Regions from separate parts of the Ruminococcus sp. 8Y-12 genome, predicted to be linked through region 1. Evidence: predicted binding sites of a transcription regulator. Region 1 holds the regulator's gene; the other holds the start of a gene.

Region 1 (9,148 bases):
ATAGTCCTGAATGAATCAGGTATTTAACACCGAAAGACTGACACCATAGTTAATGTAATACAGAAGATGGAGAACAGAGGATGAATCGGGAATCAAAAAACATTAAGAAACAAAGTAAAGGCCGTGAAAAGCGCCAGATGATCACGCTAAGCATCATACTGCTTTTGGGAATATTTTTGTTACTGCCTTTTGTGATGAAACAGGCCCAGAGCTGGAAAAACTCTGATGGCACTTCCTATACAGTGAAAGCCGGGCATATGTCCGATGGATCGGAAGATCAGACGCTCCGGTCCGAAGAGCCGGAGCCCTCACAGACAGAAGTGGTAACCACTGGAACAGAAACAGATGAGACAATGACAGAGGAATCCGAGCAGGTAACAGAGACACAAACAGAAAAGCCAAAAACCACAGAGGAAAAGCTGCAGGAAATTTCAGAAAAGAAGTATCTGTATCCCGAGGAACTCTTAGAGATGCTGGAGAGAAATATTGAAACTATCGATTTTGTCCTGGATTACCCGAATAAAAAGAACCGTGTATATACAGATTACCTGGAGGAAGATTTTGAGACAGGTGACATTCCCCTGCTTCTTCAATGGGATGAACGCTGGGGGTACGGGGATTACGGGAATAATATTGTGGCTGTCAGCGGATGCGGCCCTACCTGTATGGCAATGGTAATCGCGGGACTTACGGGCAATCGCTCCGTTACTCCTTATACAATGGCAGAGTACAGTCAGGAACACGATTTTGTGACTGCCGAGGGAAATACAGCCTGGGCCTTTATAACAGACGGCGGAATGGAGTTTGGGGTTAAGGGACAGCCGGTATCTTTGGAAGAGACTTTGGTGACAGAGAAGCTAAAGCAGGGAATACCTATTATCTGCAGCATGCGCCCGGGAGATTTCACTACCTCCGGTCACTTTATTGTTCTCACAGGTGTTCAAAACGGAAAGATCAAATTAAATGATCCAAACAGTATAATAAACAGCCAAACATTATGGAGTTTTTCAGATTTGGCACCTCAAATAAAAAATCTGTGGGAAATGAGTTTGACAGAATGAAATAATTTTGAAAATCAAATAATTATGTGCTATAATTCCTTCGTAGAAAATGGAAATAGGAAGGAAATTAATAAGCATGAAGAAAAGGAAAAAAGGACTTCTCATCAGTCTCTTGGTTCTGGTAGTAATTGTAGGAGCTGCTACAGTAATTGTTGGAAACTATTTTGTGAACTTTGCTTTAGTGAGAAAGGCATCTGGCGCGCCGAATGTGGCTCCGGAGTCAGTGACTTCCGATGAAGTGGAAGCTGTAGTCAATCAGAATGCAAAAGCCATGGATCAGCAGTTGGATAGGTGGCTCTCCATAGTTGAGAAAGAGACTGTTTCCATTCAGTCTCAAGATGGTCTAAAACTAATGGCTGACCAGTTTTTACAGAAGGAGGAGAGCCATAAATGGGTCATTTTGATTCATGGTTATACAGGAAATCGAACCAATATGCAAAAGGTTGGCAGCTTTTACGGAGATCAAGGTTACCAGGTTGTGACCCCGGATATGCGTTCCCACGGTGAAAGCGAGGGGACCTATATCGGCATGGGATGGCTGGATCGAAAAGATGTCCTCCTTTGGACAAATTACATACTCGAAGAAGACCCGGAAGCGGAAATTGTACTGCACGGTATCTCAATGGGAGGAGCCACTGTTATGATGACTGCAGGGGAAGAAGATCTGCCCGGCCAGGTGAAAGCTGTTGTAGAGGACTGTGGATATACCTCTGTGTGGGATATCTTTGCCGATGAGCTGGATGCTCTTTATCATCTGCCGGCATTTCCGGCTCTGCATATGAGCAATATGGCAGCCAAGGTACGGGCTGGATATGACCTAAAAAAGGCATCAGCCCTTGAACAAGTGAAAAAAAGCCAGGTTCCCATTTTATTTATCCACGGAAGCCAGGACAACTTTGTTCATACAGATATGGTCTATGAGTTATTTAACGCGGCTCAGTGCGAAAAAGATATACTGGTTGTGGAAGGAGCTGGACACGGGCAGGCTTACACATTGGCCCCGGACCTGTACTTTGAAAAAGTGTTTGGGTTTTTGGAAAAACAGGTGTTTCGCGAATAGATGTATTGAGACAATGACTACCCCCTCTTTACAGTTAAAATGTAAAAAGGGGGTTTTTATTTTTATTCCTCAAACTCCGCTGTTACGATGTATCCTCTGGGGGTGTTCTCAATACTGATGATTGTACCTTCCCTGGCTTTGATCCGATTGCTGCCCTTAAAACATCCCGACATAGCTACAGCAGGCTCTATGATATAACTGAAATTCATATTTGTCTGGATCTCTGTGATTTCTACCTTTTGTCCGGGATCCACAAGTCCGGGACGCTCCATTTTAAATTTTTCTTGTCTCAATTTTTATATACCTCCTTTAGGATTCTACTCCTTAGGAATTATATCATATATAAGCTTTGCATACATCTATTTTAATTCAGCAGAATAATAAGGTATCATCAGCTTTTGCCCATAGTATATCTCGTCTTCACAGATAGAGTTAATCTGACGCACTTCATTGATGTATTCCTCTGGTGTCCCATATCCCTCTGTCATATAGTCCTCTGCAATATCCGTCAGAGTCATGCCATTGTCTACTTTTATGTCCGTATAATATTTGTAGATCTCCTGCATCTGCGGGGTTGAAGCTTTTACAACAAGTCCTCCAAATACTACAAGGGCTGCAAAAATGCAGATGCATGCTTTTGCTATAAATGTGATTCTGTTGTGTCTGTTCTGGACAGTGTCCATTCCTTTTCTTCTCTTTTCAGCTTGGTGTACTCTCATAATCTTTTATCCCTCCGTAATGAAAATGATACAAACATAAGTTCAGAACATCTGTTTGTTATAAGAAAATTATAGTATGCGAACGTTTGTTTGTCAATACGTAAATTCGAACAAAGTTTCTAAACATTTGTTTGCATTTTTTCCCAGTCTATGGTATCATTAATAAAACATATTTTTTCAGAAAATTCAGCCCTCTTCCGCTGCGGCCATTTTAGATCAGATGTCCTGATTTGGAGATTTCGGGTGGAGGTTTGATATAAACAGGAGGTACATATGGCATACGGTAAGATTTCAAAGAAACAGGAAGAGATATTAGAGTACATCAAAAATGAAATAATAAACAGAGGATTTCCTCCTGCTGTGAGGGATATCTGTGAGGCAGTGAATCTGAAGTCAACCTCTTCTGTCCACTCACACCTGGAGACGTTGGAGAAAAACGGTTATATCCGCAGAGACCCCTCTAAGCCCAGGGCTATTGAGATTCTGGATGACAATTTTAACCTGACCAGACGGGAATTAGTGAATGTCCCTGTAGTGGGCCGCGTGGCAGCCGGTGAACCCATACTTGCTATTCAAAATGTGGAGAGTTATTTCCCTGTTCCTGCAGAGTATATGCCCAATGAGCAGACCTTCATGCTTACAGTCAAAGGCGATAGTATGATAAAAGCCGGAATTTTTGAAGGAGACCAGATTTTGGTGAAGATGCAGAAAACTGCAGAAAACGGGGACATTATTGTGGCTCTGATCGATGACTCCGCTACGGTCAAGACGTATTATAGAGAAAATGGGCATTTTCGGCTGCAGCCGGAAAATGATACCATGGAACCCATTATCGTTGAGGAGATGGAAGTGCTGGGTAAGGTGATAGGCGTGTTCCGTTTTCTGTCATAACTTTTATTGTAAGTGTTAAAGCGGAGAGTTCCCAATGGTTACCGGGCCTCTCCGCTTTGTGTATGAGTGTTGCTATTCTGATAAATATAGTTTCAGTTTCTGGTAAGCGTCTTTTGCAGCCTCTTCACTGGCTGCCTCACCTCTGTAAACCCTTTTTACGCTTTCCAAGAGTGTCTCCTTTACCGTTTGATCAATCTGAAGTGGTTTATGGATACCCTTGACCATTTCCTTGAATGCTTCTACCTGCGATTCGCCGGGATTCTCACATGTAATTGATACCCTCTCTCCATTTTCTTCCCAACTGAAGAAAAGCTCCTCCTCTGCCTCAACCGCATGAATTGCTTCAAAGGCTTTTTTATTGACCGGAAATCCCTCTCCCATATCTATATTCTGCATATTATAAGAAAAAAGGATTCTTAGGAAATCTTTTGCAGCCTCCTGATTTTCGGACATTGCATTGATTCCAATGGAGTCATAGGGAATATAGAGTCCGTCTATGAGGCTGTACTTCTGGTCATACTGCTCTGCAAAAGCTGCTGGTTCTGCCAAATCCCAAATGGTCTTGACCTCTCTTACTGCTGCTAAATCCCTGCCCAGGCAGGAGGCAGTACCCAGGGAGAGCAGATACATTTCTTCATATCCCTCCGACATTTCCGCGTCCTCGGCGGTTGCATTGACATACTCTCCCAATCCAGCCACTGCATCCATGTACTCTTTGATTGCCTGTTCATCCGGCAGATTGGCAGTGATTTCATTGTAATGCATAAGCAGCAGAGACTCGGCGAGCGCCTGGCTTACCACATTTTCAAAAAGTGGGGTATCCCCGGGATTTTTAAGGAACTCATTGATCTTACGGATAGAGCCAACCTGTTCCATAGCGTGTTCGCTTCCATATAGAAGGGGAACGCTAAACCTTACCGGAATAGAGTAAACATTTTCCCCATCCTGAGGTACAATGCTGTCCAAAAGTGCGTCATCTCCCTGAAATTCCCTGTACAGTTCAGTCAAATCAGCCAGCGCGCCCTTTTCAATATAGGACTTAGCCGGAAGCTTATCCAGCAGAATCAAATCGGGCCCGGACTTACCTGAAAGGATTTCCGTGTTCATTATACGGATGGTCTCGGACAAGGAGCCCTGTTTCACCTGTTCGCCATAGCTCTGAAAATCCACTTTAATATCAGGATACTGCTTCTCAAACTCATTGACTGCCCTCATTATCGTATTACTCTGACTAAGACCGATGATGCGTATTGACTTTGACTGTGCAGGGGGTTGGTCCGGGGCGTTTTGAACGGAAGCGTAATGATAATATTTTATTGAACAGTTGCCGGAGGCGTCCTTGTATAGCACATAGCTGCTGTTGTCTTTTCCCATCTCAAAGGAATATGCGCTTTTATTCTCCAGCAGCGAGGGCATATCAGATGCATCGATGATAGTTTCTGTGAGCTTTCCGTCAACGGAAACGTGATGCAATCCCTTTTCATCCATGTAATAAAAATCATTTTCCGAACCGGCCCGCAATAGCTTCCACTGTGTTTTTGACGCTGCAATCTGGTTTTTTTCTTTTCCAGTCTCCAGATCGTATAGGACAAAACCGTTTTGCTCCTGATTCAGAGTGATAAGGGTACTCCCTATAGCTGCGACATCATTTCGGATATTGGTATCTCCTGAGCAAAGCGTATATTCGCGGATTACCTTCCCAGTGCTGTCATACTGTTCAGCCAAAGTCCCCATATAGGACAGAAGAAAGGAACCATCCGCCTGTCCCAGTATACTGGAAGGGTAATCCGGTGAATCTCCTCCCATATATTTTTGGATATTATCCGCTGCCAACTCTTCCACGCCATCCTCTTTCATTCTAAGGACATGGGGGTAATAATCTGCGTCATAATAGATAAAATAGACAGCGCCATCCTCACCTATGGATACCGTCCACGGGGAAGACGCCTCCTTCAGGTAAGAGTCCAGAACTGGAAGCTCCTTCCTCTGAAAACTTTTATCCTCCTGCATCTGGTAGGCAATCCCCTTTTTGGAAGCAGTATCCACTGTATAGATCAGGATATTTCCAGAGGGATCTTTTGTCAGGTTGACAATCTTTTCGTCCCTCCCCTCAAAAGGCAGCGCAATCTCCTCTTCCTGATAACTTTTCACTGTACTGGTTTCCGCCTTGCTTGTATCACCTTCTGCACTCTTTGTGCTACATCCTGTTGCTGTAATTAAGAGTAAAATTGTCAAAAGTATTGTTGCTTTCTTCATAATAGCTCCTTTCTTAATTGGTATCCGACGTCTGATCCTTTTCAGAATAACACATAAATCTCGAAGAATCTTTTAAACCATGATAGAAATTTCGTAATTATTTAACAGGTCTTGCTCATTTACTGCGCTGACTGAAAGAAAATGATTTTTGCATGTAAATGTGAGGTACTGAACATTTACGAAATTTCCAAATTTATTTAAAGAATCTTTCGAGATTTCTATGTTATACTGAGATGAAAACTTAAATCTGGAGGAGGATTGCTGTGAAAATATTATTGGTAGAGGATAATGAGGATCTCTGTTCCATGCTGGAAATGCATTTTGAGAAGGCTGGGTATGAAACCGACATCTGTCACTCAGGTGCGGAAGCCCTGATCTATGCCTCCAATACATACTATGACTTGTTTCTCTTTGACCGTATGCTGCCGGAGTTGGATGGCTTATCCCTTCTCAAGCTTATCCGCCAGAAGGAAAACTATACTCCAGCCATCTTTATCACTGCCCTGGAACAGTTAAATGATAAAATAGGCGGCTTGGATGCAGGTGCGGATGACTATATCACCAAGCCCTTTGATATTTCTGAACTTATGGCTCGTATCCGGGCCATAGCAAGAAGGCCGGGTACCCGCAAAGATCCGGATATCCTAAGTTACAAAGAGCTGCGGCTGGAACCAGAAAAACAGATACTATCCTGGCAAAGCGCAGAGGTCTCACTCTCCTCAACGGAAACAAAGATGGCGGAAGTCTTCTTAAAAAATGCCGGAAAAACCCTGCCCAGAGCTTATCTTATAAATTCTGTGTGGGGTGGAAACTCTGATATCAATGAAAATAACTTGGATAACTACATTTATTTTCTGAGGAAGAGACTTAGACAGTTGAAGGTTGATGTGGCGATTAAGACAATGCACGGTGTTGGTTATTATATGGAATAAAGGAGCATACACTATGTTTCAAAATGTTCAAAGGCGGCTGGTCTTTCTCTATGTGCTGACTTCTGGAATCATTCTGACCCTTGCCCTGGGAATCACTGCGTTTCTCTATAGCCAGACGGTCATTCGACAGCAGGAGGCAGTCTTTCAGGCAAATATAGCCCACATAATGTCCAGAATCCAAAGCAGCAATAATATCCCCGATTCCTGGCTCAGGGAATTGGAGATGCAGGAGAAACTTGTGATTCGGATTGAGGAGAACAATATCCCCCTGCTGTATCAGGGTGCTTATGAGACACCCACTCAGAGGGAAGACCTTTTTCTTACTGTCTCAGAAAAGGTAGATTCGATATACAGACAGGAGGCTCTTGCCAGCCCTTCCCCATATCAAAGCGGGATATTTCATACAGAAGGGCTTCAGGGGGACCGTTATCTGGGTGCGTATATTGTTTTAGAACCATATGGAAGCTATATCAGCATTTTGGTATTAAATGATATCACAGGAGTGCGATCTCAGTTGAGACTTCGCTTATGCTATTTTTTAATTTTGGAATTTTTATGTCTGGGTGCTCTTTTTTTAATAGGGAGAACCTTTATCAGGCACGTCATGTATCCTGTCAGGGAAAATGAGCGGATGCAGAATGAGTTTGTAGCAGCAGCTTCCCATGAGCTTCGAACTCCAATTATGCTGATCCAGGGGGCAGCAGATTCCATGGATGTCTTTCCGGAAAAGGCAGACTATTTCGGAAAGATCATCCGCAAAGAGTGCAGCCGCATGCGGGAGTTGGTTAAAGACCTTTTGATTTTAACTTCCTCGTTAGAAGCACCTATTGGCAGCTTTCAGCTATTTGATCCTGTGACCCTTTTGATGGAACTCTATGAATCTTACCTGCCTTTATGCCATACCAAAGGCTTAATTCTGAACATAGAACTTCCGCAGGAGTACACAGCGGACTTAAAAAGCAACCCTTCCTATATTTCACAGATTTTACGTATTTTTCTGGACAATGCCATAGCCTTTTCTCCGCCGGGCAGGGATATCCTGTTAAAAGAACAGATAAACAAAAATTCGGTATACTTTCAAGTAATAGATCATGGTCCTGGAATTTTGGCTGAGGATAAACAACAAATTTTCCAAAAGTTTTACAGGGGCGACAAATCCAGAACAGACAAAGAACACTTTGGACTTGGCCTGAGCATAGCTAAAAAGTATACTCTTCTGCTGGGAGGTCAGATTCTCCTGAGGGATACGGAGGGAGGAGGCTGCACCTTTACTTTGAAGCTCCCACTTCATAGGCGTGGCGGCGATTAAGGAAAAGGAGTTTTCCTAGAATAGTGCTCCAATGGCTCCCAACAGCCCTGCACTTGCAGCCCCCATGATAAGGCCTGCCAGCAAAACCCCCAGCATTACGGCGATCACACTGGACTTGAAATCCATATCCAACAGACTGGCCGCCAGCGTTCCTGTCCACGCTCCGGTTCCGGGAAGCGGAATTCCCACAAATAAAAGCAGGGCAATTGGCAGCCCTCTTCCTGCCTTTTCTTTCAGCTTTTGCCCGCCTTTATGCCCCTTTTCCAAGCAGAAGGTAAAGAACTTACCAATTACAGGCTTGTCAGACCCCCACTCCAATACCTTTCTGGCAAACAGAAAAATAATGGGGACAGGCAGCATATTTCCAATCACAGCGATCACATAGGACTGCACAAGAGGGAGTCCAAACAGCTGTGAGTACGGAATTGCCCCGCGCAGTTCAATCAGCGGTACCATAGAGATCAAGAATACGTATAAATATTTGCTAAACAAATTATTTTCCTCCATTTACATGCCTTTTTTAGAGAAACTCGTACTTATTATAATGGCTTCTGCTTAGATTGTAAATGAAAATAAATGTTTTTAAACTGATTTCAGATAAAATTAAGATTTGTTGTAACTATTCAAAAGTCGGTGTATTTATCCCATAGGTGCGCCTTACTTTATCTTTACTGTTTTACTCAGGCCGGATTTCTTTAGAAGTCTCCGGTATTTTTGAATGTTCTTTTTCGGCACTTTGATGGAAGCTCTGGGAGATATACCTTTAAAGGCGCTCTTCCCTGCTTTTTTCAGCTTTGTTGTCTTTATGGTCAATGTCTTGAGTTTTTTGTCTTTATAGAAGGCCTTTGCTCCAATAGTGGTCACCTTTGCTCCAATAACGACCTTTTTCAGGTTTTTACATCCCATAAATGCACAGGACC
Region 2 (9,148 bases), 1.4 Mb from region 1:
GAGCAGAGAAATTTGCGAATAAACCTCTTAAAAAGCCACCACAAATGATTGAAAAACTGGTCATAGGAAAGGTGCAGCGATGGCAGACTGCTTTATGTAAATACATTAAAAGCACGAGTTTCTGTAATTTAGTAAATTGGAGGATAGAACGTAGATATAAAGACCGGTAATCAGCCATAGGTGTAGGAAATTAAAAAAATAATAGTTTTTATAGATGGACTGTGACAGATTTGAACAGTCAAGAGCATACGAAAACCGCAACATCGATCGATATTTTTCGAAGAGAAGTAGAGAAAAATAATTGAGTTATTTTTTTAATAGAGTGATAGAATTATTTCAGAATGCTAAGAAAATTTATCTGTTGCAGTGAATATGACAATGGTATATTCATATTATGAAGCGGGAAGAATGATTATTGAAGAAGAGCAAGGCTTAAAAGAGCGTGCTGCATATGGAAAGTATATTTTAAAAGAACTATCGGAAAGATTAACACAAAAATTTGGAAGAGGGTATTTATACGATAATTTTATTTGGTTTATTCTAAGAACTCAATTGGGGAAACGGCGTTTCCCCAATCTGAAAAATTGCCAATTACGCAAGAAGGAAGAAAGTTTTATTTAAGTTGGTCCCATTAGCTTATTTTGATGAGAAAAAATAAGATTGAAAAACGTCATTTTTATGAAATAGAAACATGCAGAAATAAAGAAGATGTAATGTGTCTTGCGGCAGAAGGGCAGATGCTTGAAAAACCGGAGGATATATTCAAAGATCTATACATTTTAGAGTTCACAGAACTTGTTACTTATTCTGAAACAGAATTGGAAAATAAAATCATTGATCATTTACAGTGATTTTTGCTAGAATTGGGAAGAGGATTTACTTATGTTGGGAGACAGGTTAGATTTACGTTTGAAGAAGAACATTTTCGAGTGGATTTAGTATTTTATAATCGTCTATTGTGTTGTTTTGTGCTATTAGATTTGAAATTTGGTCAGTTAAACACCAAGATATAGAACAGATGCAAAGGTATGTCAATTATTATGATCGAAATGTTAAATTAGAAGACGAGAATTCATCGATTGGTATTATTATTTGTAAAGATAAGAAAGATGCTATTGCAGAGATGACATTTCCCAAAGATAATAATGAGATATTTGCCGGTAAATATGAGACAGTACTTCCTGGTAAAAAAGAACTGCAAACACTACTGGAAGATAAAAATTTATAGGGAATCTGCGTAAATAAGCGACATTATGTTTGGATATTTATGAGTAAGCATACAAGAAATTTTAGTAAAGTATAATAGAGTTTTCTTGAAACAGGCGATGATTTGTCGCCTGTTTTCGTACAGTAAAACCCGGACAAGACAGCACAAGAAAATTCTAAAAAGAAAAGTTGACACTAAGCAGCACATAAGATAAAATGAAAGAAGAACGTTTGTTCTCGGGAGCGGCGATAGAAATACTATGATTCAACAGAATATGTGTTTTGTGATTTATACAATAAAATGGATACCCTAATTACACGACATAATTCGTGTAATTACCACCCAAAAGATTCAAAAATAGCAGAGGGAGAAGCGTATATGAGTGAAGAAAAAATCTTTAAATTAGAATCTCCATATAAGCCTACCGGCGATCAGCCGCAAGCAATTGAACAGCTTGTGAAAGGCTTTCGGGAAGGCAATCAATGCCAGACTTTACTAGGGGTTACAGGCTCTGGAAAGACTTTCACTATGGCAAATGTAATCGCAGAATTAAACAAGCCAACGCTTATCATAGCACATAATAAAACCCTTGCTGCACAGCTTTACAGCGAGTTTAAAGAGTTCTTTCCATCAAATTCAGTTGAATATTTCGTCTCCTACTACGATTACTACCAACCGGAAGCCTACGTCCCCTCCTCTGACACCTACATTGCCAAGGACTCCTCCATAAATGACGAGATAGACAAGCTCCGCCTGTCGGCAACCATGGCGTTGGCGGAGCGCAGGGATGTCATTATTATCTCAAGCGTGTCCTGCATCTATGGTTTGGGGGACCCGGTGGATTACAAAGAGATGGTGATCTCACTGCGGCCTGGTATGGAAAAGGACCGGGATGAGGTCATGCGCAAGCTGATTGATATACAGTATGACCGGAACGACATGGATTTTCGCCGTGGTACCTTTCGGGTGCGGGGGGATGTGCTTGAAATTTTCCCCGCTATGAATACAGACACGGCGATTAGGGTGGAATTTTTTGGGGACGAAGTGGAAAGGATTACAGAGATTGATGTACTCACGGGTGAGAGCCGGAGTTCCCTGGAACATGCAGCGATTTTTCCGGCCTCCCACTATGTGGTGCCCATGGAAAAGATTTTGGATGCTGCCAAGAACATTGAAGCGGAGCTGGAAGAGCGGGTTCGCTATTTTAAAAGCGAGGACAAGCTTCTGGAGGCCCAGAGGATTGCAGAGCGTACCAATTTTGACATAGAGATGATGAAAGAGACGGGATTTTGCTCAGGTATTGAGAATTATTCCAGGCATCTGGCGGGACTTAAACCAGGGGCAACACCTCACACACTGATTGACTATTTCCCGGATGATTTTCTGATAATCATTGATGAGTCCCATAAGACCGTACCGCAGATCAGGGGCATGTACGCCGGAGATCAGTCCAGAAAGACCACTTTGGTTGATTACGGGTTCCGTCTGCCCTCTGCTAAGGACAACAGGCCTCTGAACTTTGATGAGTTCGAGAGCAAGATTGACCAAATGATGTTTGTGTCAGCCACACCCGGGGATTATGAGAAAGAGCATGAGCTGCTTCGGGCAGAGCAAATTATACGCCCCACGGGCTTGCTGGACCCCATGGTTGAAGTACGGCCTGTAGAAGGCCAGATTGATGACCTGGTGGGCGAGGTCAATAAGGAAGTGGAGAAACACAATAAGATACTGATTACTACACTCACAAAACGGATGGCCGAGGATCTGACGGATTACATGAGAGAGATCGGTATCCGGGTGAAATATCTGCACTCGGACATAGACACACTGGAGCGGACGGAGATTATCCGGGATATGCGCTTGGATGTATTTGATGTGCTGGTGGGAATCAACCTTTTGAGAGAGGGCCTGGATATACCGGAGATCACTCTGGTGGCCATCCTGGATGCGGATAAGGAAGGATTTCTTCGCTCCGAGACTTCCCTGGTTCAGACTATTGGCCGCGCGGCCAGAAATGCACAGGGGCATGTAATTATGTACGCGGATACCATCACTGATTCCATGCGTATGGCCATTGACGAAACCATGCGCAGACGCAAGATACAGGAGGAGTACAACGAGGCTCACGGTATCACTCCGCAGACAATCAAAAAGGCGGTGAGGGATCTGATCAGTATTTCCAGGGAGGTGGAGAAGGACGAGGAGGAATTCTTAAAAGATCCGGAGTCCATGAGCAGGCAGGAACTGGAAAAACTTGCGGCAGAGGTTCAGAAAAAGATGAAACAGGCGGCTGCGGAGCTCAATTTCGAGGAGGCGGCCAAGCTGCGTGATAAGATGATTATACTGAAGAAACAGTTACAGGAGATAGAAGAATGACATTCAAAAAAAATGATAAGCCCATGATTCGTATCAGAGGTGCCAATGAGAACAATCTGAAAAACGTCAGTCTGGAGATTCCCAGAAACCAATTTGTGGTGCTCACGGGGCTGAGCGGTTCCGGAAAGTCCTCCCTGGCCTTTGACACCATCTATGCGGAGGGACAGAGGCGTTATATGGAGTCCCTGTCCTCCTACGCAAGACAGTTTTTAGGCCAGATGGAAAAACCGGACGTGGAGAGCATTGAGGGGCTTCCGCCCGCAATATCCATTGACCAGAAGTCCACAAACAGAAACCCCAGATCCACCGTGGGAACGGTGACGGAGATCTATGATTATTTCCGTCTTCTCTACGCCAGGATCGGTATCCCCCACTGCCCCAAATGCGGGAAGGAGATTAAAAAGCAGACTGTGGATCAGATGGTGGATCATATACTGTCCCTGCCGGAGCGGACCAGAATCCAGCTCCTTGCTCCTGTGGTGAGAGGGCGAAAGGGCACCCACGCCAAGCTCCTGGAGCAGGCCAAGAGGAGTGGATATGTGAGAGTCCAGATTGACGGAAATCTGTATGAGCTGTCCGAGGAGATCAAGCTGGAGAAAAATATTAAGCATAATATAGAGATTGTGGTGGACCGGCTTATTGTCAAGCCGGGAATTGAGAAACGTCTTTCGGATTCACTGGAGACAGTGCTGAAGCTGGCTGAGGGGCTGGCAATTGTGGATGTGAATGGAAGCGAGTCTTTGCGCTTCAGCCAGAGCTTTTCCTGTCCGGATTGCGGCATCAGCATCGATGAGATTGAGCCCAGGAGTTTTTCTTTCAATAACCCCTTCGGCGCCTGCCCGGACTGCTTTGGCTTGGGATACAAGATGGAGTTTGATGTGGATCTGATGATTCCGGATAAGTCTCTGAGCATTTTGGATGGAGCCATCACTGTGATGGGATGGCAGTCCTGTACGGATAAAGGCAGCTATACCAGAGCGATCCTGGATGCCCTGTCCAAGGAGTATGATTTTGACCTAAATACGCCATTTCAGGAACTTCCGGAAGAAATCCGCCGCATGTTGATCTATGGCACGGACGGCAAGGAGGTCAAGGTTTATTACCGGGGACAGAGGGGAGAGGGGATTTACGATGTGGCCTTTGAAGGACTGGTCCGGAATGTGGAGAGGCGCTACCGGGAAACCGGCTCAGAGTCCATCAAGCAGGAGTACGAGACTTTTATGCGTGTCACCCCCTGCCGAACCTGCCGTGGACAGAGATTGAAGAAAGAGGCCCTTGCAGTCACCATTGCGGACAAAAATATATTTGAGGTTACGTCCATGTCCATCCGAAACCTTCAGAAATTTATGCAGGAGCTGGTGCTCACAGAACACCAGCAGATGATCGGAAAGCAGATTTTAAAAGAGATTCGGGCGAGGGTCGGATTTTTGATGGATGTGGGTCTGGATTATCTGACGCTGGCAAGGGCGACTGGCACCCTCTCCGGTGGGGAGGCCCAGAGAATCCGTCTGGCCACACAGATTGGGTCAGGGCTGGTAGGTGTGGCCTATATTCTGGATGAGCCCAGTATCGGGCTGCATCAGAGGGACAATGACAAGCTGCTGCATACACTGAACAATTTGAAGGAGCTTGGCAATACCTTGATTGTGGTGGAACACGATGAGGATACCATGTTGGCTGCGGATTACATTGTGGATATCGGACCAGGTGCCGGGGAGCACGGCGGAGAAGTGGTGGCTGTGGGGAATGCCGCACAGATTATGAAGTGCAGGGATTCCATCACCGGCGCGTACTTGAGCGGAAGAATGAAGATCCCGGTGCCCAAGATCAGAAAGCAGCCCACAGGTTTTCTGAAGGTGGTGGGAGCCTCGGAAAATAACCTGAAGAATATTGATGTCCAGATTCCGCTGGGAGTCATGACCTGCGTAACAGGTGTATCCGGTTCGGGAAAGAGCTCCCTGGTAAATGAAATTTTGTACAAACACCTGGCAAAGGCTCTGAACAGAGCCAGAACCATTCCGGGAAAACATAAGAGAATAGAGGGGGTTGAGCTTCTGGACAAGGTCATTGACATCGATCAATCGCCCATTGGAAGGACGCCCAGATCCAATCCTGCCACCTACACAGGAGTGTTTGACCAGATCCGCGATCTGTTTGCCAGCACAGCGGATGCCAAGGCGAAGGGATATAAAAAGGGAAGATTCAGCTTCAATGTAAAAGGAGGGCGCTGCGAGGCATGTGGTGGGGATGGTATTTTGAAGATTGAAATGCATTTCCTTCCCGATGTGTATGTGCCCTGTGAGGTGTGTGGGGGGAAACGCTACAACAGGGAAACCCTGGAAGTGAAATACAAAGGGAAGAGCATCTACGATGTGTTGAATATGACGGTGGAGGAAGCAATGAAGTTTTTTGAGCACATTCCCACGATCAAAAGAAAGATTGAGACACTCTACGATGTGGGACTCTCTTATATTCGGCTGGGACAGCCCTCCACGGAACTGTCAGGAGGAGAAGCACAGCGCATCAAGCTGGCCACAGAGCTCTCTAAGCGCAGCACCGGAAAGACCATCTATATTTTGGATGAGCCCACCACAGGTCTTCACTTTGCGGATGTGCACAAACTGATTGAGATACTGCATCGTTTGGCAGAGGGTGGCAATACGGTGGTAGTCATAGAACACAACCTGGATGTGATCAAGACAGCGGACTATATTATCGACATCGGTCCTGAGGGAGGCGACAAGGGAGGAACCATTGTGGCTGTGGGGACACCGGAGGAAGTGTCTCAAAATCCCAAGTCCTACACCGGACAGTACGTGGCAAAATATTTACTGTGAAAGTCCCGGACAGCGGCTGTACAGATGGGTAAGCTAGCTTGCCCATCTGTACAGACATTGGACGGGCAAGCAAGTATGAGCAAGTAGGGCGATAGCCCGGATTGCGAATACTTGCGGCAGTTGCGTGAGTGCGACAGCACGGAGCAACGGACTTTCACTTACAAAAGTCCCGGACAGCGGCTGTGCAGACGGGCAAGCAAGGCCATATCCGTTTGTAAACAGTAAAACAGGAGCCCTTCGGCTCCTGTTTTAAAGGAAAGAGAAAAAATTAAAATATTTTGAGGGAGTACTTCGCAGCGTGTGGGAGCTGCGAAGTGTGAGTTATGAAATATATTAGCTGTTTGCTAATATGGTTATAGTATAGAATATAAATGTGTTCAAAATATGTTCTATCTCTAAAGAAAATGTGAATTTAAAAAAGAAAATCTTAGAAAAATAAGAAAAGAGACATCTTGTCGAAAGAAAAAGGCAAAAAGCCCTTTTCAATTAAGGATGAGTTGTATATAATAAAAACCACATGAACAACTGTTGTGTCAGTTGATTCAGAAAGGAGTAATTGCATGACGTCTACAGATATAGGGATTGATTTGGGAACCGCAAGTATATTGGTTTACGTCAGAGGAAAAGGTGTAGTGTTAAAAGAACCCTCTGTTGTAGCTTTTGATAGAGATACCAACAAAATCAAGGCCATTGGGGAGGAGGCCAGGCTGATGCTGGGGAGAACCCCGGGCAATGTGGTTGCAATTCGTCCCCTGAGGAAAGGTGTTATCTCTGATTATACAGTCACGGAACAGATGCTGAAGTATTTTATCCAGAAGGCCATTGGCAGGATGTCATTCCGGAAGCCGCGCATCAGTGTGTGCGTGCCCAGCAGTGTGACAGAGGTGGAGAAAAAAGCAGTGGAGGACGCCACATACCAGGCGGGCGCCAGGGAAGTGTCCATCATTGAGGAGCCTATCGCCGCTGCCATTGGAGCAGGTATTGATATCTCACGGCCCTGCGGAAATATGATAGTGGACATCGGCGGAGGTACCTGTGATGTAGCTGTGATTTCTCTGGACGGCATTGTGGTGAGCACATCCATAAAAGTGGCGGGGGATGACTTCGACGAAGCTATCATTCGATATGTGAGAAAGAAACACAATCTCCTGATTGGGGAGCGGACAGCTGAGGACATTAAGATCAATATAGGAACTGCTGTTGAGAAACCGGAGCAGAAGGTGATGGAAGTAAGAGGACGGGACCTTGTGACAGGGCTTCCAAAGACCGTAAAGGTAACCTCCGAGGAAACCAGAGATGCTCTCAAGGAGGCCACTACACAGATTGTGGAGGCGGTGCACAGCGTGCTGGAGCGGACTCCACCGGAACTGGCCGCAGATGTGGTGGACAGGGGCATTGTGCTTACCGGAGGAGGCTCCCTGCTAAATGGGCTGGAGGAACTGATTGAGTCCAAAACAGGGATCAACACCATGACAGCGGAGGACCCCATGACAGCAGTTGCCATCGGCACCGGTAAATTTGTGGAGCTTACTGCAGGAAACGGAAAATTGGAAGGATAGATGCGGAGGGAGAAAGGGCTGGAGACAGCTCTTTTCTTTCTTATATCATAGGAAAGTCCTTCGGAATTCCCTATGATATAAAAAGCCCTCCGGGCGGGATCGCACTGCGGCGGAGTGGAAGATGGCTGCCGGGGCAGCCCCGCCGCAGGCGGAAAATCCTGCGCGCAGGATTCTTTTTTATAACACGGAGTGATTATTATGGATAAAATACAGGGATATGTGGACCACATCATCTACCGGAACAGCGATAACGGATATACGGTGATGGTGATGGTCTGCGGGGGGAAAGAGATTACCTGTGTGGGAAGCCTCCAGTATATCGGAGATGGAGAGCTGGTGGAGGCGGAAGGAAGCTACACAGAGCACAGTACTTATGGAAAACAGTTTCAGATCAATACCTATGAGATCAAGGCGCCTGAGGATGCGGTCTCCATAGAGCGCTATCTGGGCTCAGGGGCCATTAAAGGAATAGGGGTTGCTCTGGCGGCCAGGATTGTCAGGCGTTTTGGGGAGGACACCTTCCGCATCATTGAGGAGGAGCCGGAACGTCTGGTGGAAATCAAGGGAATCAGTGAGCGCAAGGCCAGGGAGATCGCAGAGCAGGTTGAGGGAAAGAGGGATATGCGAAAGGCAATGATCTTTCTTCAGCAGTATGGAATTACGGGAACCCTGGGCGCTAAGATCTATGAGCAGTACAGGGAAAATATCTACCAGGTTATCAAGGAGAATCCCTACCGCATGGCGGATGACATCAATGGAATTGGGTTTCGTATTGCGGATGAAATTGCATCCAGGGCGGGAATACATACGGATTCAGACTTTCGGGTGCGCAGCGGTATCCAGTATGTGCTTCAGCAGGCATCTATGGAAGGTCATGTATATCTCCCCGGGAATCTCCTTACAGAGCGCACGGTGGAGCTTCTGGGGGTGAGCAGAGAATGTGTGGAAAAGCATCTGATGGATTTGGCAGTAGACCGGAAACTAATATTGAAGGAGGCGGAAACGGAAGTGTTGTGTGTGTACAGCACACAGGCCTACTATCTGGAATTGAATGCAGCCAAGATGCTCCATGATTTAAATGTCTCCTGCGAGGTTTCGGAATCTGCGATACTAACCCGCCTGGCCAAAATAGAACAGGATACGGATACTGAGTTGGATGAGCTTCAAAA

Evidence for each region. Region 1 encodes LexA, which represses DNA repair genes until DNA is damaged. Its sites were predicted from a motif close to CNAACANNTGTTNG; they were not measured.
Region 2: a site for LexA is predicted at 1,431-1,444, ahead of uvrB (excinuclease ABC subunit UvrB). Genes of this name have one in related genera too.

What each region holds. Positions count from the first base shown of each region.
Region 1 covers NZ_CM176623.1:3,584,017-3,593,164, reverse strand. The annotation lists gene AC0THY_RS14180 (C39 family peptidase) at 81-1,061, shown strand; gene AC0THY_RS14175 (alpha/beta hydrolase) at 1,138-2,121, shown strand; gene AC0THY_RS14170 (hypothetical protein) at 2,184-2,414, opposite strand; gene AC0THY_RS14165 (hypothetical protein) at 2,481-2,840, opposite strand; gene lexA (transcriptional repressor LexA) at 3,114-3,731, shown strand; gene AC0THY_RS14155 (hypothetical protein) at 3,804-5,987, opposite strand; gene AC0THY_RS14150 (response regulator transcription factor) at 6,251-6,919, shown strand; gene AC0THY_RS14145 (sensor histidine kinase) at 6,933-8,228, shown strand; gene AC0THY_RS14140 (COG2426 family protein) at 8,244-8,735, opposite strand; gene AC0THY_RS14135 (leucine-rich repeat domain-containing protein) at 8,886-9,148, opposite strand, start outside.
Region 2 covers NZ_CM176623.1:2,171,092-2,180,239, forward strand. The annotation lists gene AC0THY_RS07950 (methyl-accepting chemotaxis protein) at 1-2, shown strand, start outside; gene AC0THY_RS07955 (hypothetical protein) at 409-621, shown strand; gene AC0THY_RS07960 (hypothetical protein) at 645-851, shown strand; partial or broken gene AC0THY_RS07965 (PDDEXK nuclease domain-containing protein) at 864-1,228, shown strand; gene uvrB (excinuclease ABC subunit UvrB) at 1,586-3,583, shown strand; gene uvrA (excinuclease ABC subunit UvrA) at 3,580-6,420, shown strand; gene AC0THY_RS07980 (rod shape-determining protein) at 6,981-7,979, shown strand; gene recD2 (SF1B family DNA helicase RecD2) at 8,178-9,148, shown strand, end outside.